Regions from separate parts of the Citrobacter sp. MNAZ 1397 genome, predicted to be linked through region 2. Evidence: predicted binding sites of a transcription regulator. Region 2 holds the regulator's gene; the other holds the start of a gene.
What was found. Region 2 encodes CRP, which controls carbon source genes, mostly activating them, when cyclic AMP is high. Its sites were predicted from a motif close to ATGTGANNNNNNTCACAT; they were not measured.
Positions count from the first base shown of each region.

Region 1: a site for CRP is predicted at 3,364-3,381, ahead of L2097_RS02140 (CidA/LrgA family protein). Genes of this name have one in related genera too.

Region 1 covers NZ_JAKIVH010000001.1:501,285-506,499, forward strand. Annotated here, with positions in the region: gene L2097_RS02120 (hypothetical protein) at 1-349, shown strand, start outside; gene sanA (outer membrane permeability protein SanA) at 368-1,084, opposite strand; gene cdd (cytidine deaminase) at 1,211-2,095, opposite strand; gene L2097_RS02135 (CidB/LrgB family autolysis modulator) at 2,225-2,920, opposite strand; gene L2097_RS02140 (CidA/LrgA family protein) at 2,917-3,315, opposite strand; gene L2097_RS02145 (LysR family transcriptional regulator) at 3,453-4,349, opposite strand; gene L2097_RS02150 (GNAT family N-acetyltransferase) at 4,445-4,987, shown strand; gene dusC (tRNA dihydrouridine(16) synthase DusC) at 5,067-5,215, shown strand, end outside.
Region 2 covers NZ_JAKIVH010000003.1:422,610-427,824, forward strand. Annotated here, with positions in the region: gene L2097_RS19170 (YccS/YhfK family putative transporter) at 1-1,386, opposite strand, end outside; gene crp (cAMP-activated global transcriptional regulator CRP) at 1,440-2,072, opposite strand; gene L2097_RS19180 (OsmC family protein) at 2,382-2,786, shown strand; gene L2097_RS19185 (phosphoribulokinase) at 2,887-3,756, opposite strand; gene L2097_RS19190 (YheU family protein) at 3,808-4,026, opposite strand; gene L2097_RS19195 (hydrolase) at 4,027-5,043, opposite strand; gene L2097_RS19200 (NUDIX hydrolase) at 5,134-5,215, opposite strand, start outside.

The DNA of each region.
Region 1 (5,215 bases), on a different contig from region 2:
GCAATTACTGCGGGATAATGCTGTTGTTGCTGACCTTGGTGATCTGACAATAACTCATTTGCCCGCCTGGTTTTATACCGTTATCCCAACTGGCTTTAGTAAAATTGAATTTTCAATGAAGAATAGATCGCAGTTGCGGATTGAATGCCAGGCGGGTTACTTACGAACGGGTGAGTATATTGTCTCGACGCCGGGCGGCGAAGTCACATTGCCGTTTAATGCGCTGACCGGACTCTGGACGCTAAATAAGCAAGAAGAAGAACATATCAACCATCAGGAATTTATGGCGCGCAAGTATTCGCTTATACGCCCCGCTAAAATACTTACGCGCGGTGTTTCAGTCTTCTGATACGAAGTTGTGAGATATCTAGTTATTTTTCTTTTCTAAATCAAGCAACTGCTCGACGGTCACCGCCGGGTAGCCCTGCGCATCGTCCGGGACTTCCTGCAATGAGGGAATAGGTTCCAGCGGGCCTAAGAAACGGGGTTCACGTTTGAACACATATAAATCAGCGAGCGTCCCCAGACGTGCGCCAAATTCACGGACGCGTACGCTCCACATATTTTTCGGCGAAGGTACGGCATAGCATTGCGCCTGGATGCCCATATGCAGGGCAATAAAGAGCGCACGCTCGCAGTGGAAGCGTTGGGTGATAATAATAAAATCGTTGGTATCGAAAACCTTACGCGTACGAACAATCGAATCGAGTGTCCGAAATCCCGCATAGTCCAGTACGATATCCGAAGGGTCAACGCCTGCGGCAATCAGGTCTTTACGCATGGTGACGGGCTCATTATAGCTTTGCAGCGCATTATCGCCGCTTAACAGCAAGTAATTCACTTTGCCACTGTTGTAGGCATTCAGCGCGCCCTGAATACGATACCGGTAATACTGATTAATCACGCCAGTGCGGTAATATTTTGCCGTGCCCAGCACCACCCCCACCTGACGCCAGGGCAAATCCTGCAGGTCATCGTAGATATAGGGGGCCGTTTTCCAGCTCATCCAGCGGTCTAAGCCGAGCGCAGACAACAGCAGTAAGCCGATAAGGACCAACAGGCTGTATACAAAGCGCTTTAGCATGCGGACAAACTCGATACAGGGTTAAATTTCACTCAAGGCTACTTTACCCGTTCGGCAATCGCAAGAAACGGGCGTTCAATTGCGGGGTTTTTCATCACTGCGGGCAAAATGCCCGCAGTTAAGGGATCAGTCGAGCAAAATGCGCTCAACGTTCTGACAACCCAGAGCGCGCAACGTGGCGACAGTCGCGTCCCATTGGGTGAGAGGGGCATCGGCTTTTTCTGCGAGGACCGCTCGCTGCATATCCGGGTAGTCGTACCCGGCAAGGCTCATCAGATTCAATGCGCCCTGTAGCGGCGGCAATGTCGGGTTAAACGCGGCATTTTCGGCATAGCTGCCGCTGAAAATGCGCCCATTGCGACACTCGATAGCCACCCCTGACGGTGATTGTGTATACGGCGTATGGCTTTTGTTAGCGGCTGCGATGGCCGCCTGAGAGAGTGCATCTCCGCTCAGGGTGAACCCGTGGTCCTGGTCATCAAGTAGCAGGGTTTTGATCTCAAGATCTTTAGGGCCGAAGGCATCCGGCAAATAATCACCCAGGGTATGCGGCGTACGTCCCGGTAAGTTAATACGAAGCGTCAGGCCGCTGTTCAGTTCATTCATAAACTGGCGACAGTGACCACAGGGGGTGTAATTAACGGTAATGGAGGCCAGCGCTTTTTCGCCGCGCTGCCAGGCGTGGCTGATGGCGCTTTGCTCAGCATGGACGGTTTGCTGCATGGTGGCACCAAGAAATTCCATATTACTGCCAAAATACCAGGTGCCGCTGACGCCGCGAGCAATCGCGCCGACATTAAAGTGCGAAAGCTCAGTACGCGCACAGGCTGCTGCTAACGGTAACAGAGCGAAAGCCAATGCGTCTTCGTCCATCCCCGTGGCGTTAAGCAGAGTCGATACCTGTTCTGCGCTTAACATCGCGGGAAAATCCGCGTCCGCCAGCAGCGGTGCCAGTGCGGCCTGTAAATTCTCCGCAAGGGTCGGAAACGCAGTGTGAAAACGTGAATGCATGGCGTTGCCTCATAACAATGTAATGGGATCGTAGTGTAAGGGCCGGTTTAGCCTTTATATGTGATCAACATCTCACTGTATATGCAACGTATGCAATTCAAATTAAAAATGCGCGACACATCGCAAATTTTAGCCCGCTATCGCGAGGATCAAGGGAAACAGGAATGGCGCAATCAGTGACGTAATAATCCCACAAATAACCAGTGCCAGTGAGCTGAACGCGCCTTCCTGATAATCCAGCTCTGCACAACGCGCGGTACCCAGGGCGTGAGATGCTGTGCCCATCGCCAGGCCGCGAGCTGATTTTGTGCGAATACGCATGGCATCCAGCAGCGTATGCCCGAAGACCGCGCCCAGTACGCCGACAAAAATCACGCAAACCGCGCTAATTGCCGGAATGCCGCCAATGCTGCCGCCCACCGCCATGGCAATCGGTGTGGTGACCGATTTCGGCAGAATAGAGGCGGCAATCTCTGGCGATGCGCCCATCAGCAGTGCAATACCGGCTCCGCTCGCCATCGCCACAATACTGCCGAAAAAGCAGATAGTAATGATGGACTTCCAGCGCGCGCGAATCTGATGTAATTGCTCATAAAGCGGAAATGCCAGGGCGACCACGGCGGGTTGCAATAAATCATTAAGGATTTTGCTGCCCTGGAAGTAGTGGTCATAGGGGATGCCGGTGACCAGCAGGAACGGGATGATGACCAGCATCGCAATCAGCAAGGGATTAAGCAGCGCCATCTTGAAACGCGCGGAGAGCTTACGTGCGGCAAAGAACACCGCCAGCGTTAACGGCAGCGACCACCAGATATACGCCATCATTCTTCACTTCCTTTCTCGCCAATGACCTTACGTTCGCCGTGGGCCAGATGAGTGGTCCAGCTCACCACGAGAAAAACAATCACCGTACTGACGGCACAGGAGACCACTATCGGGCCAAACTGCGCGCGCAGAATATCGTAATACTGCATAACGCCCACGCCAATCGGCACAAACAGGAGCGCCATGTAGCGGATCAGCACATAGCAGCCAGGATTAACCCATTTGGCGGGCAGGATTTGCAAAGCCAGCAGGACGAACATGATTAACATGCCGATGATGCTGCCGGGAATGGTAATAGGCAGCAGTGATGAGATATAAATTCCTGCGTATAAACATGCATATATCAGGACAAATGCGCGAAGGTACTGCCAGACAATGTTCAGTGATTTACTCATGGTGAATACCCTTGATGAAACGCATTCATCATACAATTAAAGTCGGAAATGTGCTACCGATCACATCATGAATTCTGAGCATACCAAACATTCCATTCCGGAACGTCAGGCATTACCACAAGATTGTCGTTCGCGGATTACACACTGTCTTTACTCTTTGCGGCGGGTATCGCCTGGATGCGGTGAATCACTTCGCGCATTGCGCGACCTACGACTTTATCCTGGCGCATAATCAGCCCAAGCGTGCGGTGCAGCGCAGGAACCAGCGGCTCAACGGTTAAGCCTGCGCAATCCTCAGCCTGGGTAACCGACATCCGCGGCACAATGCTGTAACCGAGCCCTGCGCGCACCATTCGTTTTATCGCCTCAATACTGCCGAGCTCCATCACGGGTGACATATTCTTACCGGCACGCTGAAACCAGCCGTCAATAAGCTGGCGTGTGCTGCTCCCGGAAGCGAAAACGATCAGCGGCAGTTCTTCTGTCTCTACCTCAGACTCAGCGAGGGTCGGTTTTGCTGTGATGGTAACGAATTCATCGACCATGACTGGCGTGACGTCCAGGTTCCTGCTGATCGCGGGCAGGGTAACAAGTCCTATGTCGATACTGTTCTCCTCAACGCCCCGAACAATGTCCTGCGTATTGCCGGTTCTGACGCCAACCGACAGTTGGGGATAGTCTTTACGCAACTGTTGCAATAGGGCTGGCAAAAAATGAATGCATACCGTAGCACCTGTGCCAAGGGTAACCGTGCCGCTGATATCGAGCTTGTGCATGGCGACCGATTGCACGGCAGCACTGACGGCTTTTTCAATTTCTTCGCAGTGCGCCAGTAACGTTAACCCTGCCGGTGTCGGACGAACGCCGCGACCAGTACGTTCAATCAGGCGGGTTTGCAAAGCGGTCTCCAGTTGGCGCATCTGCAAACTGACCGCAGGCTGGGAGATCCCCAGCGCTTCGGCTGCAGCAGTAAAGCTGCCCCGGCCGATGACCAGCCTGTAGGTCGTCAATTGATCGAGACTGAGGTGTGCCATCCAAAGTTTTCCTTATACGGGTAATAAGCGCAGCGCTATGTCTGGACTTATGCGTTACGGCTAGCCTGTCAACATACCTGAGCAGGAGCCGGACAATGGAAATTATCGAAGCAGAAGAACAGCATATTAGCGCAATGCAGCAAATATACGCCTGGCATGTGGTGAATGGCAGCGCCTCATTTGAAACCACTGCGCCTGACAAAGACGAAATGCTGGCGCGTTTGAACAAGACTCGCAGCGCCGGGTTGCCGTGGTTTGTTATCCTCGATGAGGGGATGGTAAAAGGCTATTGCTACCTTTCACACTATCGCACGCGCTATGCCTATCGCTACACGCTGGAAGATTCTATCTATATCGATGAGCAATTTCGCCAGCGCGGTGCAGGCAAAGCGTTGCTGGCGAAAGCCATAGAATGGGCAGAAAACCACGGCTATCGCCAGCTCATTGCCGTCGTTGGCAACAGTGAAAATGTGGGGTCGCTGCGTCTGCATCAGCGGGCGGGTTTTATCCGGACAGGCACGCTGAACAATGTCGGTTTCAAACATGGCCGCTGGCTGGATATCGTTATTATGCAGCGCCCCCTGGGCGAGGGGAGTTTGACCCTTCCGGCATCGGACGTCTACCCGCGTTCCGCCTGATGCAAGAGCGTTTTGAAACGCTCTTTCCTCCCTGAGTCAGAGGCGCTACTATGTCGCCTCATTTTTTCAGGGGCAATGTATGCGTGTATTACTGGCGCCGATGGAAGGTGTGCTCGATTCGCTGGTGCGCGAGCTGCTGACCGAGGTTAACGACTACGATCACTGTATCACCGAGTTTGTCCGCGTGGTTGACCAGCTGTTGCCGGCAAAATCGTTTTACCGCATCTG
Region 2 (5,215 bases):
CACCATCGCCCAGCCGTAGCTTTTGCGGATAATCAGATAGCTTACCAGCGTCACGATCAGCATCGCGGTCAACGTGAAACCTTCCGGTACGTGGTAGTGCAGTGTCGCGCCGGCAATGATCAACCCGGCCAGGGTGCCTGCCGCCCGGTGCAGAATGCGTACCCGTGTCGCACCATACCCGTTTTGCGTAACAAACATTACCGTCATCATTATCCAGTAGGGTTTAGGAAGATGCAGCGCACTGCCCATCAGGCTGGCAATACTGAGCATGACGCTAATGCGTGCCGCATTACGCAAGGCGGAAGATTTCAACGAGAGATAACTTTTGAGGGCCGGGATCAGGGGCAAGCGACGCTGCTTCTCTGCCATCAGATCGCGTATATAGAGCGGGCGCTGGGTACGCAGCACACGGGCTATCTGGCTGAAATGCCAGGCGCAAAACTGCCCAACCGGGTTATCCGGGTGCTGGCGGGCAATTTTCTCCAGCGCGCCAATTTGTTTATCCATATTGAAGCGTTTGGGGTAGCGATGATAAAGAATATCATCGGCGATAACCCGTAACCGCGCGGCAACGGTTTGCGCATTCCAGCGGATAACCTCTTCGGCATGGCTGCGTTCTACCAGTTCCTGGACTTCCTGCGGTTGATGCAGACTAACGGCAATGTGTTCCTGTAAGTCCAGAGCGACCTGGAAAACGCGGCGTAACCGCTTGTAGTCGTTGTTATTATTCGCCGCCAGCATATGCAACTGTTGATAACACTGGCTGATCATATCCACCGCCTTTTGCTGACGTGTCAGCAGCGGGGGGAGGGCTTTTTCTGGATCGACATGTTGCGTCAGCAGGCTGTATTTCGCTTCGCAATAGTCCGCCAACTGGCGATACAGCAGGCTCAATGATTCACGTAGCGGTTGCTCCCGCCATAGCCAGAACCAGAAGGCGTTAAACGCGCCGTACCACAGGGTACCGAACCCATAAATCAGCAATGGTTCCCAGACAGGCATATTTCCGGCGAGGCTTAACGTGAAGATAGCGGCGATAAGCGAGGCGGGCAGCAGGCGTCCGTGAAGCGCGCTGATTTCTGCCGTTACGCCCAGGATAAGGGTCAGACCCGTCAAAATGATCGGCAGGGGGAGCGCTTGCGCCAGAAGCAGTTGTACTGCAAGGCTGCTACCCGCAAAAAGCGAACCGCCGATGATCAGACGTTTAAAAAAGCGTTTGTGTGGTGTATCCAGACCCGCAATATTGCAACAGGCGGGAACGAGTGAGAAAAGCAGCCCCTGCTGTAAATGGCCCAGAATGAGTCCGACAGCCACAGGAAGGCATAACACCAGCGTTTGTCGCAGTGCATAGTTGATTTCGGGGTGATAAATCAGCCTGCGCCACATGGGGAAGAGAGACAAAAACGGCGCATCGTTAAGGGCGATGCGCCGCTTGAGAATTAACGTGTACCGTACACGACGATGGTTTTACCGTGCGCGGAGATCAGGTTTTGATCTTCCAGCATTTTCAGGATACGACCAACGGTTTCGCGGGAGCAACCGACGATCTGACCAATTTCCTGACGGGTAATTTTAATTTGCATACCGTCCGGGTGGGTCATTGCATCCGGCTGTTTTGCCAGATTCAGCAGCGTCTGTGCGATACGGCCTGTCACATCAAGGAAGGCGAGGTTACCGACTTTTTCTGAGGTGACCTGCAGACGACGCGCCATCTGGGAAGACAAACGCATCAGGATATCCGGGTTCACCTGAATTAACTGGCGGAATTTTTTGTAGGAGATTTCGGCCACTTCACAAGCGGTTTTGGCGCGTACCCATGCACTACGCTCCTGACCCTCTTCGAACAGACCCAGTTCACCGATAAAATCTCCCTGGTTAAGGTAAGAGAGGATCATCTCTTTACCTTCTTCATCCTTGATTAGCACAGCCACTGAGCCTTTGACGATGTAATACAACGTTTCCGCTTTTTCACCCTGGTGAATCAGCGTGCTCTTCGACGGGTACTTATGAATGTGGCAATGAGACAAGAACCATTCGAGAGTCGGGTCTGTTTGCGGTTTGCCAAGCACCATGCGCGGTTATCCTCTGTTATAAGCTGGCTCCAGACGCTGGATTCACATATCGCGTCCGGGGTTGCAATCTATCTTCCCCATACCTGGGAAGTGGACCGTCAGACATGCCTGCGGCCTGTAATATGTGATGTCCTCTGCATACATGCATAACGTCAATGTATCACTGTAGCATCCCGATTGTTTTAGCATAGCTTTTGTCGCCTGTCTCCTGGTGTCTCGCTTCAGCTTGACGCAGGTCGCCTTCCGTTGCGCGTTTTCTTATGTACGCGTAATCTGTAAAGAAAATTGTAACTCCGGAGTGAATTAAAAATGCAAGCTCGTGTGAAATGGGTAGAAGGTTTAACGTTCCTTGGCGAGTCTGCGTCCGGGCACCAGATCCTGATGGATGGTAACTCAGGCGACAAAGCCCCCAGCCCGATGGAAATGGTGCTGATGGCGGCGGGGGGATGCAGCGCTATCGATGTTGTCTCTATCTTGCAAAAAGGCCGTCACGATGTGAAAGACTGCGAAGTGAAGCTGACATCGGAGCGCCGCGAGGAGGCTCCGCGTCTGTTTACGCATATCAATTTGCACTTTATCGTGACCGGCAAAGAGCTGAAAGAAGCGGCTGTATCGCGTGCGGTGGATCTCTCTGCTGAGAAATATTGCTCCGTGGCATTAATGCTGGAGAAGGCGGTGAAAATCACGCACTCGTATGAAGTGATTGAGGCCTGAGAACGCAGGCCGGATAAGCGAAGCGCATCAGGCGTTTTCCCCGGTGGCGCTGCGTGCCGGGATACCCTGGCGGGAGCCGATGTTGCGTCCCGCCGGAAGGCTATTGAATCTTCTTCCCTTCCATCAGCCGCTGTACCAGCGGCGTCATGATAAGCTCCATCGCCAGCCCCATTTTTCCGCCCGGCACCACCAGCGTGTTCATGTGCGAAATGAATGACCCCTGGAGCATTGCCAGCAACCAGGGATAGTCGATCCCTTCCAGATTACGAAAATGAATAACCACCAGGCTTTCATCCAGCGAGGGGATCACTTTAGCGGCGAACGGGTTGGAGGTATCTACCGTCGGCACACGCTGGAAGTTGATATGGGTGCGGGAAAACTGGGGAGTAAGGAAGTTGATATAATCTTCCATCGAACGCACCACTGAATCCATTACCGCCTCACGGGAATGGCCGCGCTCACTGGTATCACGCACCAGCTTTTGAATCCACTCAAGGTTAACGATCGGAACCACGCCCACCAGCAGATCGACATGGCGGGCGACATCATGCTGTGGCGTCACCACGCCGCCGTGTAACCCTTCATAAAAAAGCACATCTGTTGGCTCTGGCAAGGGTTGCCAGGGGGTGAAAGTGCCGGGAACCTGATTCCAGGGAACGGCTTCATCATAGGTATGCAGATATTTTCGCGCCTGGCCTTTACCGGTTTGTCCGTACTCAATAAACGTCTGTTCCAGCAGCCCGAAGTCATTCGCTTCCGGGCCAAAATAGCTGATATGTCGGCCTAAATCCCGGGCTTTACGGATTGCCATGTCCATCTCAGGGCGGGTATAGCGGTGAAAACTGTCACCTTCGACCTCGGCGGCATGCAAATTCAGTTGAGCAAAGATTTTGCGAAACGCGAGGCTGGTGGTAGTGGTTCCCGCACCGCTGGAACCTGTTACGGCAATAACCGGATGTTTAGCGGACATAGCAGCTCCCTGAGTAACCCATTGTTGTAAACGAAGCCAGCCGTCAGTGCGTTACTCGTGAAACTGCGAGCGCGGCATAATGTTGACGGTTTCGTGCAGTTCTGACCACACCAGCACGGCTTCGCCGTTTTTCAGTTGCCGTCTCACATCGGCGACCTTTTGTTCGAGTGAGCGCTCATGTTCACCATAATCGGTGCCTTCACGCAAGACAAAGCTTTCAATCAGGTTGTCGAGCGTCTCAGGCGCCAGATCCTGCCAGGGAATAATCATTTAGCTTTCCAGATAAGTGTGCAGCCAGTCGGGGATGCGCTTTTCCAGCCACATTTCCGGGCGCAGTAACGTGCCGCCCACAAACCCCACGTGACCGCCATGTTCGGTGAGTTGATATTCTATTGACGGTGGTAATGTCTGCATATCGGGGATCACATTTTGATCCATAAAGGGATCGTCTTTCGCATGGATGATCAACGTTGGTTTGCTGATTTTATTCAGCAGCGGCATAGCACTGCACTGACGGTAATAGTCAATCGCATCGGCAAAGCCATGGATGCGCGCCGTAATCGCATCATCAAAATCGCGCAGACGACGCAGACGTTTCAATTGTGGCAAATCAACAGGTAAAGATCCTGGATAGGCTTTTAATTTGCGCGACGCGTTGGCTTTCAGCAAGTTGAGCAGGTAGTGTTGATACACCCGCGAAAAGCCGGTTTCGATATGGGCGCTGCATGCTTCCAGCACAAAGGGGGCAGAGACAATCACTGCGGCATCGAGGGGGACGCGATTTTCCTCTTTGGCCAGCAGACAGGCCAGCATATTGCCGCCCAGCGAATAGCCCACCGCGGCGGTGGGGACCCGGCCAAATTCCCGTTGCAACCAGTGCAAAAACCAGGTGCCGTCTTCGGTTTCGCCGGAGTGGTAGATACGGTTAAGACGGTTAGGTTCACCGCTGCAGCCACGAAAATGCATCACCACGCCCAGCCAGCCGCGCGCTTTTGCCGCTTCTATCAGTCCATGAGCATAAGGACTGTGCAGGCTACCTTCCAGCCCGTGAAAGACCACCAGACGCGGTTTATGTTTTGCCTGCGCAGGGTCTTCGCTCCAGGCGAGATCCACAAAATCGCCATCGGGCAGTTCCAGGCGCTGCCAGGTCGGAGTAAAGCCCAGTTTCCGGCGGATCAGTCGCGGTAGCATGGTCTGGAAATGCGGATTGCTTCCACCGCGTAGTGGGCGGAAGGTGGAAGAATCATCCGCCATTTCCGGGAATCGTGAAGGTGTAATTTCAGCCATAGTACAGAACAATAGAATCAAGAATGGGACAACTATAGCCGCACGATGTTGCGCCGTTTTTTCATTTCGCGGGACATCGCGCAGGCTATATTAATCCGTCAGTAAATTTCGGGAAAAGAGATGAATATCGACATCCGGCTTACGGCGCCATACGCGCGCTTTTCGCGCACCA